DNA from 4 places in the Sporomusa sphaeroides DSM 2875 genome. Region 1 is predicted to be linked to each of the others. Evidence: riboswitches for the same ligand, from Rfam matches in the RefSeq annotation. Region 1 holds a riboswitch; each other region holds the start of a gene.
What was found. A riboswitch is a leader RNA that binds a small molecule or an ion and turns the genes downstream of it on or off. The one in region 1 is predicted to bind cyclic di-AMP.

Region 1 (3,083 bases):
TATTAGCAAAAATAATATAAATTTCAGCAATGCCACCATTAGTAATAAAACACTTTGTTCCATTAAGAATATAATCTTCGCCGTCTTTAACAGCGGTAGTGGCAACTGCTCCTGCGTCAGAACCGGCACCTGGCTCAGTCAGCGCAAAAGCGGCTAATTTACCATTATTAAGAACATCAAACATCTTCCGCTTTTGCTCATCAGTACCCAATAATACTACCGGATAAGAAGCTAAAGCATTGGCTGCCGTTGTTGTAGCTACACCAGCACACCCTTTTCCCAGTTCCTCATAGATAAGAGCGATTGAAAGGGCATCAAGACCTGGTCCATCATACTCTTCAGGAACAGTTAAATTGAGCAAGCCTGCTTCATCAAGCTTCTTCCACAGATCAGCTGGAACCACACCGTCTTTATCCATTTCTAAAGCGTGCGGAGTAATTTCTTTAGCCACAAAATCCTTTACCATCTTTTGTAGATCCAGTTGGTCGGGAGTAAAGTTAAAATCCATGCCTTGCCTCCTTATTGTTCGCATAATACAAAAAAATACTAAAGATAAGTATACCGCATAATGATTTTTTTGTTAACACCCAAATTGCAAAAAAATGAAAAAACGCGCTATTTTAACAGCAGTTTAGCGCCAACTGCAAGTAATACTAAGCCAAACAGCTGTTGAGGGCTGCAAGCCATACGTTCAAGGCCAAAGCCGCCAAAATGATCAATGAGAATGGCCGTCAATACTTGTCCGACAATTATAGCGGTAGTAGCATTGGCTACACCAACACTGGGGATACTGGCAGCTACCAAATATATTATGGCAACGCCAATCATACCTCCCAACCAGGAATACCAAGGTGCTCCTTGCCATGCGTACAAATTCCCCTTACCCATTTTAAACAAAAACAGCAAGATCATTACCAACAAACTTCCGGTAATTTGTACAATAAATGTGGCCTCCAAAAGACCAATAACTTTACTTAACGAAGAATTCAGCGACCCCTGCACCGCCATTAATACCCCGGAAATCAACGCTAATACTAATGGCAGCATTTCGCTTGAGATGAAGTTCAACTTAGACACGCCCCCGTATATTTGCACAATTCTAAGTGTAGTATAATACTTGGAAGTTATTAATATTCCAGGATAACCGGCTTTGGAATAAAAAAAAGAGGCTTACTCTGCTAAGCCTCTTTAGTCAAGTATGTATACTGTTACTTGCCGAACGCCAAAAGCCAAAGCCTCGCGGCGGTTCTCATAAGCCAAATCAATACGGTTACCCTTAATCGCACTGCCGATATCGTCAGCTACTGCATACCCATATCCTTTAATATACAATCTGGTTCCCAAAGGAATAACCGATGGATCGACAGCAACCAAACCCTTACGTAAATAATTGCCCCGGTATGTATAGCTGCCATTTCCAGGATCATGCGCCGTATACGCTGATGCCTTCATAACAATAGAGCGGCTGTATCTGCTGGGTTCACTCGTCAAGCGCCCAAGATAGGCGAATGTTTCTTTGTCAACAATCCCCGTTACTTCAAGGTCATTATTACGTTGAAATTCTTTTACGGCCTTAGCGGTAATCGGACCGAAGATCCCATCAATCGCGCCGGCATAAAAACCACCATCTGCCAAAAACTTCTGCACCGCTCGTACTTCATCGCCACGTGCGCCAACAGCAATCGGCGCTTTTTCCGGCTGCTCCGCAGTCAGTCCGACCGATGGGCTGCTTACTGCAAACAGCATGACCAATGCAAAAGTAAACGCCCAAAAGGCTCTTTTCAATGGTTTCACCTCTCTTACAATGCGCCTCCGAGGTTAGCTGTCGGGTTTGGGCAAAAGAGAATGTGAGAACGCCCTACCGCGATTGCGGATTCACCCCTGTATTTCTATTGGTTCCCCCGTACCATATAAGGATTCGGCATTATAAATATAATATACCAAATTGCAAGCTTGGTCAAATTCGATATCATGGTATATTCTTGTCATATCGTCTATTTCTTTCAGTTATTTAAAAATTTCAGGAAAAATTGGAGGCAAACATTATATTCCCAGCGCCGTGCATAACTCCTTACTCGCTACACCGGTAACAGCTACCCCTTTATCTGCTTGATAAGCTTTAACCGCTTCTTCTGTCATAGTGCCAAACAAGCCGTCAGCCCGTCCCTGAAAGTATCCCATCTCTTTAAGTTTAAGCTGCAGCGCAGCTACGTCGGAGCCTGAAGCTTTATATTTCAAATTTCTTTCAATCCTAATATTTCTGCCTGTAATGCTTACCGGAGTACCAATAGGAGTCCATTCAAACAGCTCTTCGACATCCTTATTGCGCATTCTGATACAGCCATGGCTGGCAAATTGTCCAATTGACCATGGCTTATTGGTCCCATGAATACCAAATGTGCCCCACGGCACATTTAACCCCATCCAGCGAGTACCAAACCCTGTTCCCCAGTCATAATCCTTCCATACAACATTCCATTCGCCAATAGGAGTGGGAGTTTTACTTTTACCCACAGCAATCCGGTACTTTTTGTAAAGCTCACCATCGTTATGAAGCTCTAACTCCCTTGACTGAACTTTTATTAGAATGCTCACCTTACCGGCAGGTGCCTCAAAGGGTTGCCGACTATCAATTGCCGCCAGGTCCTGTTCATCCATATACTCAAAGCCAAGAATGCTAAAAACAATGCTTAAAATAGCTAATACTGCTATACCGAAAAATATCCGTGAACGCCTGACTTTAAACGACCATAAGGAATTCACCTGGTTCGCCCCCTTACAGACTGTATTCTTCAGAAAATATATGCAGCTGTCCGCAAGGGTATGAAATTTTACATGCTGTCAGGCCAACAAAAAAATTAACCGGCTAAAGCCGGTTAATTTAACACATTACATCGCATTAGCTACCATAACCCAATGGCACTTTGCGGGATTAAGATCCAAATGAATATTATTCTTGACTGCGTTTGGCATCAAAATAGTTATTAGTGTTAGTAAGCAACGTAGAAAGCAAGACCACCTCATCCTGGTATCCGGCTAAACGGTCACTTACCTCTGCTTGGACTTTTTCCTGCACGCTACTA
Region 2 (3,083 bases), 2.5 Mb from region 1:
CTGGATACAGGCACAATAACGGTGTGTTTGCCTTTGGGAAAGGTGGCCGCACCTCTTTCATAACATGCTTCCGGCAGGTGCAATTGCTCCGACATGGTATTATAATGTCCCCGGATGGCTTTAAATATATAAATCATGATGGGAATGAAAACAAGCACAACCCAGGCTCCATAAAGGAATTTCGTTACCGTAATAATCAGAACCACCAAACCGGTGACGGCAGCGCCAAGACCGTTGAGGAAGGCCCGGACCTGCCAGCCCTTACCCCGCTGCCGGTACCAGTGCACCACCATACTGGCCTGCGCAATGGTAAAGGAAATAAAAACACCAATAGCATACAAGGAAATCAGGTGCTCGGTATCTCCCTGAAAAGCGATAATCAATAACGCAGCGGCAAGGGTGAGCAGGATAATCCCGTTAGAAAAGGTTAACCGTTCACCGCGGGTTGACAGATAACGCGGCAGATAGCCATCTCTGGCGACAATAGCCAACAGCATCGGCAACCCGTTGTAGGCGGTATTGGCGGCCAGATATAATACCAGCATGGTCGTGAATTGAATATAGTAATACGCTGCCGAACGGCCGAAAATTTGCTCAGCCAGTTGCGACATGGCGGTTACTTCGGCAACAGGCAGGATATGATAGTGCATAACAAGATAGGTGATACCCAGGAACATAAAGCTCAGGATACCGGCCATCCAATAGGTGGTAACCGTTGCGTTGCGGGCCTCAGGCTGTTTGAACATCGGCACACTGTCAGCAATAGCCTCAACCCCGGTCATAGAGCTGCAGCCATTGGCGAAAGCCCGTAAGATGACAAACAGCATGGCCCAGTCCAGTTGCTGACGGGCCAAAGACTCCGGCGGCAACAGATAGGGTGCGCCGGTGAAGGCTTTCCAGACACCTGTTGCAATTAAAGCAATTACGCCGAATAAAAAGGCGTAGGTGGGTATAACAAAGGCATTGGACGATTCCCGGACACCGCGCAGATTCACCAGCATCAGCAAACCAAAGAGCACCATTACATCCAGGGTCACTTCGTGCCCGGCCAGGTCAGGCAGAGCGGAAACAATGGCCGCCGTACCGGCTGAGACACTTACAGCGGCTGTCAGCACATAATCGGCAAATACCGAACCGGCAGCCACCAACGCCGGCATTTCTCCCAGGTTTTTTTTGGCCACAGAGTAGGCCCCGCCCCCGCCGGGATTAGCCTTCGCGACCTGCACATAGGACAAAACCACGATGCCCAGCAGTAACAGAATGGAGAGCGCCACCGGCGCCATAAAGCCATAGGCAATAATACCCGGAACAGCCACCAGGGTAAGCATAATTTGTTCCGGCCCGTAAGCCACCGACGATAACGCATCAGAGGAAAAGATGGATAAGGCTTTCCACTTGGGAAGTTTTTCATGAGCCAATTCCCGGTTGTGAAGGGGCTTGCCGATAAGTAATCGGCGAAATTCGCGCATCATACCAGCGCCTCCAGTTTCATTATTCGATTTTTGGGCATAAGAAAAAGACCTGACGGCCTTTCGACCCCTTGCTTTGGCCTGCGAAGTTAGCTGACGGGTAGGATGACAAGAGAAAACATCCCTTTTGTCACAAGGACAAAATTAACCCCAAAAGTGGTTCCTCCGCTTCCATTACGGAACTCGGCCTTATATTGTGTATGCATTGTTATCTTACTGCTTTTCTAATCAAACATAAAGTCCTGCTACACTTGGCTTATGCCTGCTTATCGCTGCCTATAGGCACAGAACACAATAGGCTTGACGGCTCGCAACAGCACGCTATTTTCCGCCCTCGCACTCGGTCTTTCATTACGGTTGATATACGAAAAATATCCCTGCCGTTCCGGTAAAGAACGGCAGGGATTTCTCCATACTTATGCTTTCCTGAATACTTTCTTCAAACTAAACTTTCCTTGTTGAATATCGTCAAATACCGTGTACACTACCGGCACTACCACCAGGGTGAGAATGGTCGAAGTCACCAGACCGCCGATAATGGCATGAGCCATCGGTGCCCGGGCTTCAGCGCCCGGCCCGATTCCTAACGCCAGCGGCAGCATACCGAAAATCATTGCCGCGGTTGTCATGATAATCGGGCGCATCCGCTGGATGGCTGCTTCGACTAAGGCCTGGTTGCGTTCCACGCCTTGTTCACGACGCTGTTTGGCGAAATCCACCAGCAGGATGGCGTTCTTGGTAACCAAGCCCATCAGCATAATAATACCGATGAGGGACATCATACTGAGTTCACTGCCCATAACCAGCAGGCCGATGATGGCACCGATTATGGCTAACGGCAAGGCCAGCATAATGGAAAAAGGATCAAGGTAGCTTTCAAACTGGGCTGCCAGGACAAAGAAGATAAACAACACTGCCATGCCCAGCGCCAGGACCATGCTGCTAAAAACGTCATTCATGGATTCCGTCTGACCGGTAGCCACAAATTGATAGCCTTCCGGCATATCAATTTCAGCCGCTTTTTTCTCAAACGCAGAGTTAAATTCGCCCAAAGTGATTCCGCTTAAGTTAGCCGAAATGGTAATTTGCTGCTGATTGTCATAACGTTTGATTTGGGCCGGACTGGTGGCATAGACAGTGTCAGTCACCTGTGACACCGGCACCATGACGGCCTGGCCGGCCTCATCGCGCGCCGTTCCTGACAGGTATACCTTGTTGACATTGCCCAAACTGCGCCGCTCTTCCGGATCTAAAATGACCCTGACATCATGTGAGTCGTCACCGTCCTTGTACTGGGTAACAACCTTACCGTTAAACATGGTCTGCAAGGTATCGGCAATGCTGGCTGACGAAATACCCAAGTCAGCCGCCCGGTCACGATTCACGATGAATTGGGCGTCAGGGTTGCCGGGTTCATAGCTTGACGATACTTCGACGGCTCCCGGAATGCCGGCAACCGCTTGCTGTACCTGCTCGGCAATCATCGCCAGGGTATCCAGCGACTGCCCCTGAATAACCAGCGACACCGGTTTGCCGCCTGACAGGCCTGACTGTTTCATGACACTGATATCGGCACCGGGAATATCCTTGAGCTGTTGACGCAGGCCGGCAATA
Region 3 (3,083 bases), 400 kb from region 1:
TTTGCAGCTCTTTATTATAATTAGCGGCATTTTCACGGTAATAGGCGGCATTGGCTGTATCGGCAGCAGCCAGAGCTTCCGCAATGTTGTCTACTTCCTTCTGGGCCAATACAGGATCAAGCCAAACATGCGGATCAATTTCGTTTTCTTCATGTTCATGCTCATGCTTATGCTCATCAACATGGTTATGTTCGTCATGTCCATGACTATGGGGAATGCCTTCTTTTAATTCAATACCTTTACTGACCTCAACCGCCGTTGTGCTGCCAAGTACGTCTTTCCCCGTTACTTTGCCAATCCAATGCTCGAAATTGGCACCGTGAAAGAAAAACAGTTTTGCATTTTTAACCTGTATCAAGTCCTTGGCTGATGGTTCCCATTCGTGCGGTTCGGCTCCGGCCGGAACAAGTATATCTACCTCGACTTTGTCGCCACCAACCTGCCGGACGAATTCGTATACCGGATAAACACTGGCCAAAACCTTGATTTTGGCTGCTTGCTGTGTATTATCGCCTGGCGCAGCTGTTCTCTGACCGCAACCACTGACAAGTACCCCCAAGAGAAAAAGTACAACCAAAACCATCCTTGTTTTTATCATATATATCGCTATCCCCTTTTAATAAGAATATTCCTATTAAGATAGTAACAGGCCGGAATCCTACTGTCAACACTTTCCACCCCTTAATAAGATTATTCTTAACAAAAAATCAAAAAAATATAGCGGCAATATAGCTGCCGCTGCTTTTTTTAGCATTATTTTACTTGGTTGCACGGGTGACCTCAAAAGATCGACTGTATATATAGGCATGAAATAACAAAAGCGGGAAGACAGCTAATGCCTTCCCTGCTTGTTGGTTTACATCACCCGGCGGGCGCCAATGTAGCGCGGACCCCAATAGCTACTGCTCATACTGGCAATAGCCACACCGCGGCTGGACGTAGCGCTGATAAAATTACCATCACCAATATAGATGCCGCTGTGAGATGCTCCCGGTGCGTAGGTAGTGAAAAACACCAAATCACCGGGTTGAAGACGACTGTAAGACACAGGCCGCCCAACTGCAAACTGTTCATCAGCCATTCGCGGCAGAGAGATACCACTCTGGGCAAATACGAAGCGAGTAAAGCCGGAACAGTCGAAACCGCCAGGGCTTGTCCCACCAAATACATAAGGCACACCTTGATAACGCAGCGATGTCTGAATAATACGCCGTACCGAAGTTGTGGAAGAATCACGGCTGGCAGGAATATCCCGCCCCATCAAAGCACGATAAGTTTGTGCTCCAACTACACCATCAGGCTCAAGACCCCGAGCTTTTTGAAAAGCCTTGACAGCACTGACCGTTAAGTCGCCAAAATCACCATCTGCTGCGCCGGCATCAAAACCAAGCTCAGTAAGCTGAGTTTGAATAGCGGCTACATCAGCGCCTCGGTCACCGGATTCATATGTACCTGAAGCATGGGCAAAAGCAGCGGTCCCAAAAAAGAGACAAAAAGCAACAATAAACCCGAAATACTTTTGCAATTGGTTTCCCCTCTCCTTGGCCTCCGAGGTTAGCTGACGGGTTAGGGTTGCAGGCACCCTACCTGAAAAGCCAGTGCTAATCAGGTTTCACCCCATAAAACTGGTTCCCCCGTACCTGAGCTGGATTCGGCTTTCTAAAACGCTCCTTGGTTATTATTCTGTATCAAATTTGAAAATCCTGCCTAAAATTCATGGTTTTTTTACAAATTTAGGGAGGATTATAGTTTCCTGATAATTACTACTCGTTACCTTTATTTTGCTGCCGACTCAGATCAGCCTGAAGCCAGTAGAGCGGACGCTGTTTCACTTCTTCAAATATTCTCCCGACATATTCACCAATAATACCAATGCCCGCTAATTGCAAACCGCCCAACAGCAAAATACTGGCCGTAATTGTCGCCCAGCCCGGAACAGCTTCATCGGTAAAAAGCCTAATATAAACAACATGGCCTGTCAGCACAATGCTGCTAAACCCCAGGGCCAGTCCAATATAAAAGGCAAACCGGAGCGGTGTTTTAGAATATGCCGTTATACCATCAAGCGCAAAATGCAGCATTCGCTTTAATGAGAATTTGGATTGCCCGGCAAAGCGTTTCGGCGCAACAAATTCAATCTTAGTCTGCCGATAGCCAATCGCGCTGATCATACCTCGAATAAATCTGGCACGTTCCCGAAAGCGCCGAAAACTATCTACCACCTGTTTATCTAATAATCTAAAATCAGAGCCACCCTCGGTAACCTGTACATTAGACATGGCATTCATCAGTTTATAAAACATGCCTGAGGTAAAGCTTTTAAACCAGGATACTCCTTCAGTATTAATTCTCACTGTCTGGACTACCTGGAAACCTTCTTCCCATTTGGCAAGCAACTGCGGCAGCATCTCAGGCGGATGCTGCATATCGCCATCCATGGTAATAACGGCATCCCCTTTTGCATGATCCAGTCCGCAGGTTAAAGCCACCTGATGACCAAAATTGCGAGCCATAATGAGCGCCCGTACCCGCTTGTCCGCATTGACTAAACGTTCTAAGATAAACGGAGTAGCATCACTTGAACCATCATCGATAAAAATGAGTTCATAAGAATAGGCCAGCGGCTCCATAGCATTAACAACTTCCTGATAAAAGTTGTCGATATTATCCTGTTCGTTAAATACCGGCACAACAATAGATATTACATTTTCCGGTGAAGCCATAATTCAGCCTCCTTTTCACCATTTTATTATTGCACTGCCGGCCAGTGAATGCAAGTCTTGGAACTGAAAAAGCGAGATTACTTCCCATACCTGCAATGACGGTAAGGACCCGCTACAGTCATTGTGAGAGGTACGGCGAAACAATCCCGCTTTTTCACTTAGAACCTTCTTACGCTGTGATATCCTGACGTAAAACCATTGCGTCATGCAAATAAATATGCTTGATATCCTGCTGACAAGTATCGGTATTCCAAAGAATCAATACCCTGATACACAGCGGCAGCGCTTCAGGACACTCTATTTCCTGGGTGCCAAACAATGGCACTTGTGTCCAGCCGAGTTTTCTTGCACCTGCAGCCG
Region 4 (3,083 bases), 150 kb from region 1:
TACTGTATGAGCCATATAATAAAAGTGTTACTCCCACATCATGTCAAACAGGATAGGAACAGGTAACCGCAGTACAGACCAGAAAAATGTTTGTTCCTATTTTACATATGCAGGGATTATTACCTTGGGCAACGAAGATGATAGATAGAGAGAAAATCATTTCAAGGAGGGAATACCTATGCCAATTGTACAAATTGACCTGATTGAAGGACGTTCACTAGAGCAAAAACGTGAAATGGTAAAAAAAGTAACCGAAGCTATTGTAGAAACAGCCAAATGCCCGCCTGAAGCCGTAACTATAGTAGTACGCGAGGCTTCTCCCCAGCATATCGGCAAAGCCGGTAAACTAGTATCTGATAAATAATTATTGAAGCCATTTCGCTTGCGAAATGGTTTCAATTTTAGAAAGGTGGCGCTTCTCCGATGAGACCCATACAATTTGCGTTTGAGCTTGAAACTTCGTTAAGCAGACAAATAGAGACATTACATGACACTGCCACCACCGGCACTGTGCCAATACCGGTATTGGGGCTTATCAAAAACTCTCAGACGGAGTTTTTAAAACTTTTATCAGCACTTAATACCGGCGAGAGCGACAGCGTTCGATACCCGGCGGTAACGGAGACCCAATTGCTGGGATCAGACGCGGTCTGGCAGCAAGCTACCCAAAATACAACTGCTGCTAATGCCTGTCTGCAGGAGCTTACTGCTCTTTGGTCGATTTACATTACCATCGACAAATGTGTGCAGTTTTACCAGCAGGCGGCTGTAAACAGCGCACAGCCTCAGGCACGGCTGTTTTTTAGCTCGCTTAGTCATGTAAAAAAAATTCTGCGCAGAAGGCTTGATGGCATTATTCAGATTTACTACAATTATTATTGGGGAGAGTTAGGGTTTGCGCCGTTTATTTTAGGAAAAGACTAGGTGACGCAAATTTCAAGGTAACATAATAATAATTCTGATGGGGCTGCCGTGCTGGTAGTCTCATTTAATTATGTAGCTATATTGCGGTTTCAGCGGCCGGACTTACGCTAGTTCTAAGTTGACATTTATTTATGCGTCCGGACAAGCATAACCAAGGAAAAGCCCGGCTAATAATCAATATCGCCGGATAACTACTTCTAAACATGCTTGCCTAACCGGCGGATATTCTGTAATATATAGGCCATGCCGAATTTCCAGAGAAAAAGGAAAACGGGGGAACCATTTCCGGGGTGAATCCGCTAACAAGCGGTAGGGATTTCCCTTTGTCCCGAACCCGTCAGCTAACCTCGTAGGCATTTAGAAAGGGGTGTTTTACAATGAAAAACATCAAAAAAATTATTTGCAGTACCCTTACCATGGCAGTTTTAACTGCCGCGATTTTACTGCCGCAGGCATTTGCCGCACAGGCTGGCCAACCTGGCTATAAAGCCGTTTTGGACGTAAAAGCTACCGCCTACGCTCCCGGACCGCACGATAACGGTAAATGGGGCAACCTGACGTATCTGGGTACCCAGATACGCCCTGGCGTAATTGCTGTTGATCCCCGGATTATTCCCCTTGGCTCAAGAGTATATATTGAGTTTGCCGATGGCAATACCATGTATGGTGTGGCCGAGGATACCGGCGGCGCAATTAAAGGCAATCGTATCGACATTGCCATGCAATCTGTTGAGCAGGCTTATGAGTTCGGGATTCAGAATGTAAAAGTATATGTTCTTAATTAACAACAATGCCTGGCTTTTTGCCAGGCATTGTCTACTGCATAACAGAGGTGCCTGCGCCTTTATAATATTGACGGCTGTCAGCACCAGGTCAGCGGTTTTTCTTATTTTTTTTATGAATTACATACAAAGTGGTAGATTTGGTAAGTTTATTTATGTTATTATAATTAGAAATACCTATTACGAGATGTTGCATGAAAGGAGTCAGTTAATGTTTGACAACAAATTTGGCCCCGAAGGTTTAACTTTTGATGATGTTTTGCTTGTGCCGGCAAAATCCGAAGTTTTGCCTAGAGAAGTAGAAGTATCCACGTATCTGACAAAAAATATCAAGCTGAATATTCCTATAATCAGCTCCGGCATGGATACAGTCACCGAAGCACGTATGGCGATTGCCATGGCGCGTGAAGGTGGCATAGGGGTAATACATAAAAATATGCCAATTGCGCGTCAGGTTAATGAAATTGACAAAGTCAAACGTTCAGAACATGGAATTATTGTTGACCCAATATTTTTATCTCCGAACAACACCCTGCAGGATGCTCATGATCTTATGGAGAAATACCGCATTTCCGGTGTACCGGTAACTGAACATGATAAGCTTGTCGGTATCCTGACCAATCGCGATTTGCGTTTCGAAACAGACTTAAGCCGGAGAATCGGCGATTGTATGACCAGAGAACATCTGATCACTGCCCCTGTTGGCACTTCCCTGGAAGAAGCCAAGGAAATCTTGCGTGAGCACCGGATAGAAAAGTTGCCGCTGCTTGATGCTGAGGGGAATTTAAAAGGACTTATTACTATTAAAGATATTGAGAAGGCGCAAAAGTATCCAAGCTCAGCCAAAGATCCCAAAGGCCGTTTACTGGTGGCAGCCGCCGTTGGTGTCGGCGCAGACATGATGGACCGGGTTGAAGCTATTGTAGCGGCCAAAGTGGATGTTATTGTTGTCGATACCGCCCACGGTCATTCGCAAGGTGTACTTAACGCAGTAAAGAAGATTAAGGATACATTTCCTCACGTCGACCTCATTGCCGGTAATGTTGCTACAGCGGAAGCTACCCGTGACCTGATTGAAGCCGGCGCAGATGCCATTAAGGTAGGCATTGGACCAGGTTCCATTTGTACTACCCGGGTAATTGCCGGTATCGGTGTACCCCAGATTACAGCAATTTATAACTGTGCCCAAGCTGCGCGCCCGTATAATGTTCCTATTATCGCTGACGGCGGTATCAAATATTCCGGCGATGTTGCCAAAGCCATTGCAGCCGGGGCCCAGATCGTAATGATCGGCAACCTGCTGGCCGGTACGGAGGAAAGTCCTGGAGAAACCATTATTTATCAAGGACGCAGCTATAAGGTATATCGTGGTATGGG

Region 2: another riboswitch for cyclic di-AMP. It lies ahead of SPSPH_RS21225 (APC family permease); the one in region 1 lies ahead of SPSPH_RS09810 (peptidoglycan-binding protein).
Region 3: another riboswitch for cyclic di-AMP. It lies ahead of SPSPH_RS07670 (C40 family peptidase); the one in region 1 lies ahead of SPSPH_RS09810 (peptidoglycan-binding protein).
Region 4: another riboswitch for cyclic di-AMP. It lies ahead of SPSPH_RS10625 (3D domain-containing protein); the one in region 1 lies ahead of SPSPH_RS09810 (peptidoglycan-binding protein).

The regions. Positions count from the first base shown of each region.
Region 1 is NZ_CP146991.1:2,124,580-2,127,662, reverse strand. It holds gene SPSPH_RS09820 (acyl-CoA dehydrogenase family protein) at 1-508, opposite strand, end outside; gene SPSPH_RS09815 (DMT family transporter) at 616-1,068, opposite strand; gene SPSPH_RS09810 (peptidoglycan-binding protein) at 1,189-1,794, opposite strand; cyclic di-AMP (ydaO/yuaA leader) riboswitch at 1,792-1,934, opposite strand; gene SPSPH_RS09805 (L,D-transpeptidase family protein) at 2,044-2,763, opposite strand; gene SPSPH_RS09800 (hypothetical protein) at 2,951-3,083, opposite strand, start outside.
Region 2 is NZ_CP146991.1:4,611,292-4,614,374, forward strand. It holds gene SPSPH_RS21225 (APC family permease) at 1-1,472, opposite strand, end outside; cyclic di-AMP (ydaO/yuaA leader) riboswitch at 1,533-1,668, opposite strand; gene SPSPH_RS21230 (efflux RND transporter permease subunit) at 1,886-3,083, opposite strand, start outside.
Region 3 is NZ_CP146991.1:1,728,600-1,731,682, reverse strand. It holds gene SPSPH_RS07675 (metal ABC transporter solute-binding protein, Zn/Mn family) at 1-598, opposite strand, end outside; gene SPSPH_RS07670 (C40 family peptidase) at 857-1,504, opposite strand; cyclic di-AMP (ydaO/yuaA leader) riboswitch at 1,529-1,667, opposite strand; gene SPSPH_RS07665 (glycosyltransferase family 2 protein) at 1,764-2,723, opposite strand; gene aroH (chorismate mutase) at 2,893-3,083, opposite strand, start outside.
Region 4 is NZ_CP146991.1:2,275,510-2,278,592, reverse strand. It holds gene SPSPH_RS10635 (2-hydroxymuconate tautomerase) at 179-364, shown strand; gene SPSPH_RS10630 (hypothetical protein) at 424-924, shown strand; cyclic di-AMP (ydaO/yuaA leader) riboswitch at 1,159-1,296, shown strand; gene SPSPH_RS10625 (3D domain-containing protein) at 1,302-1,709, shown strand; gene guaB (IMP dehydrogenase) at 1,918-3,083, shown strand, end outside.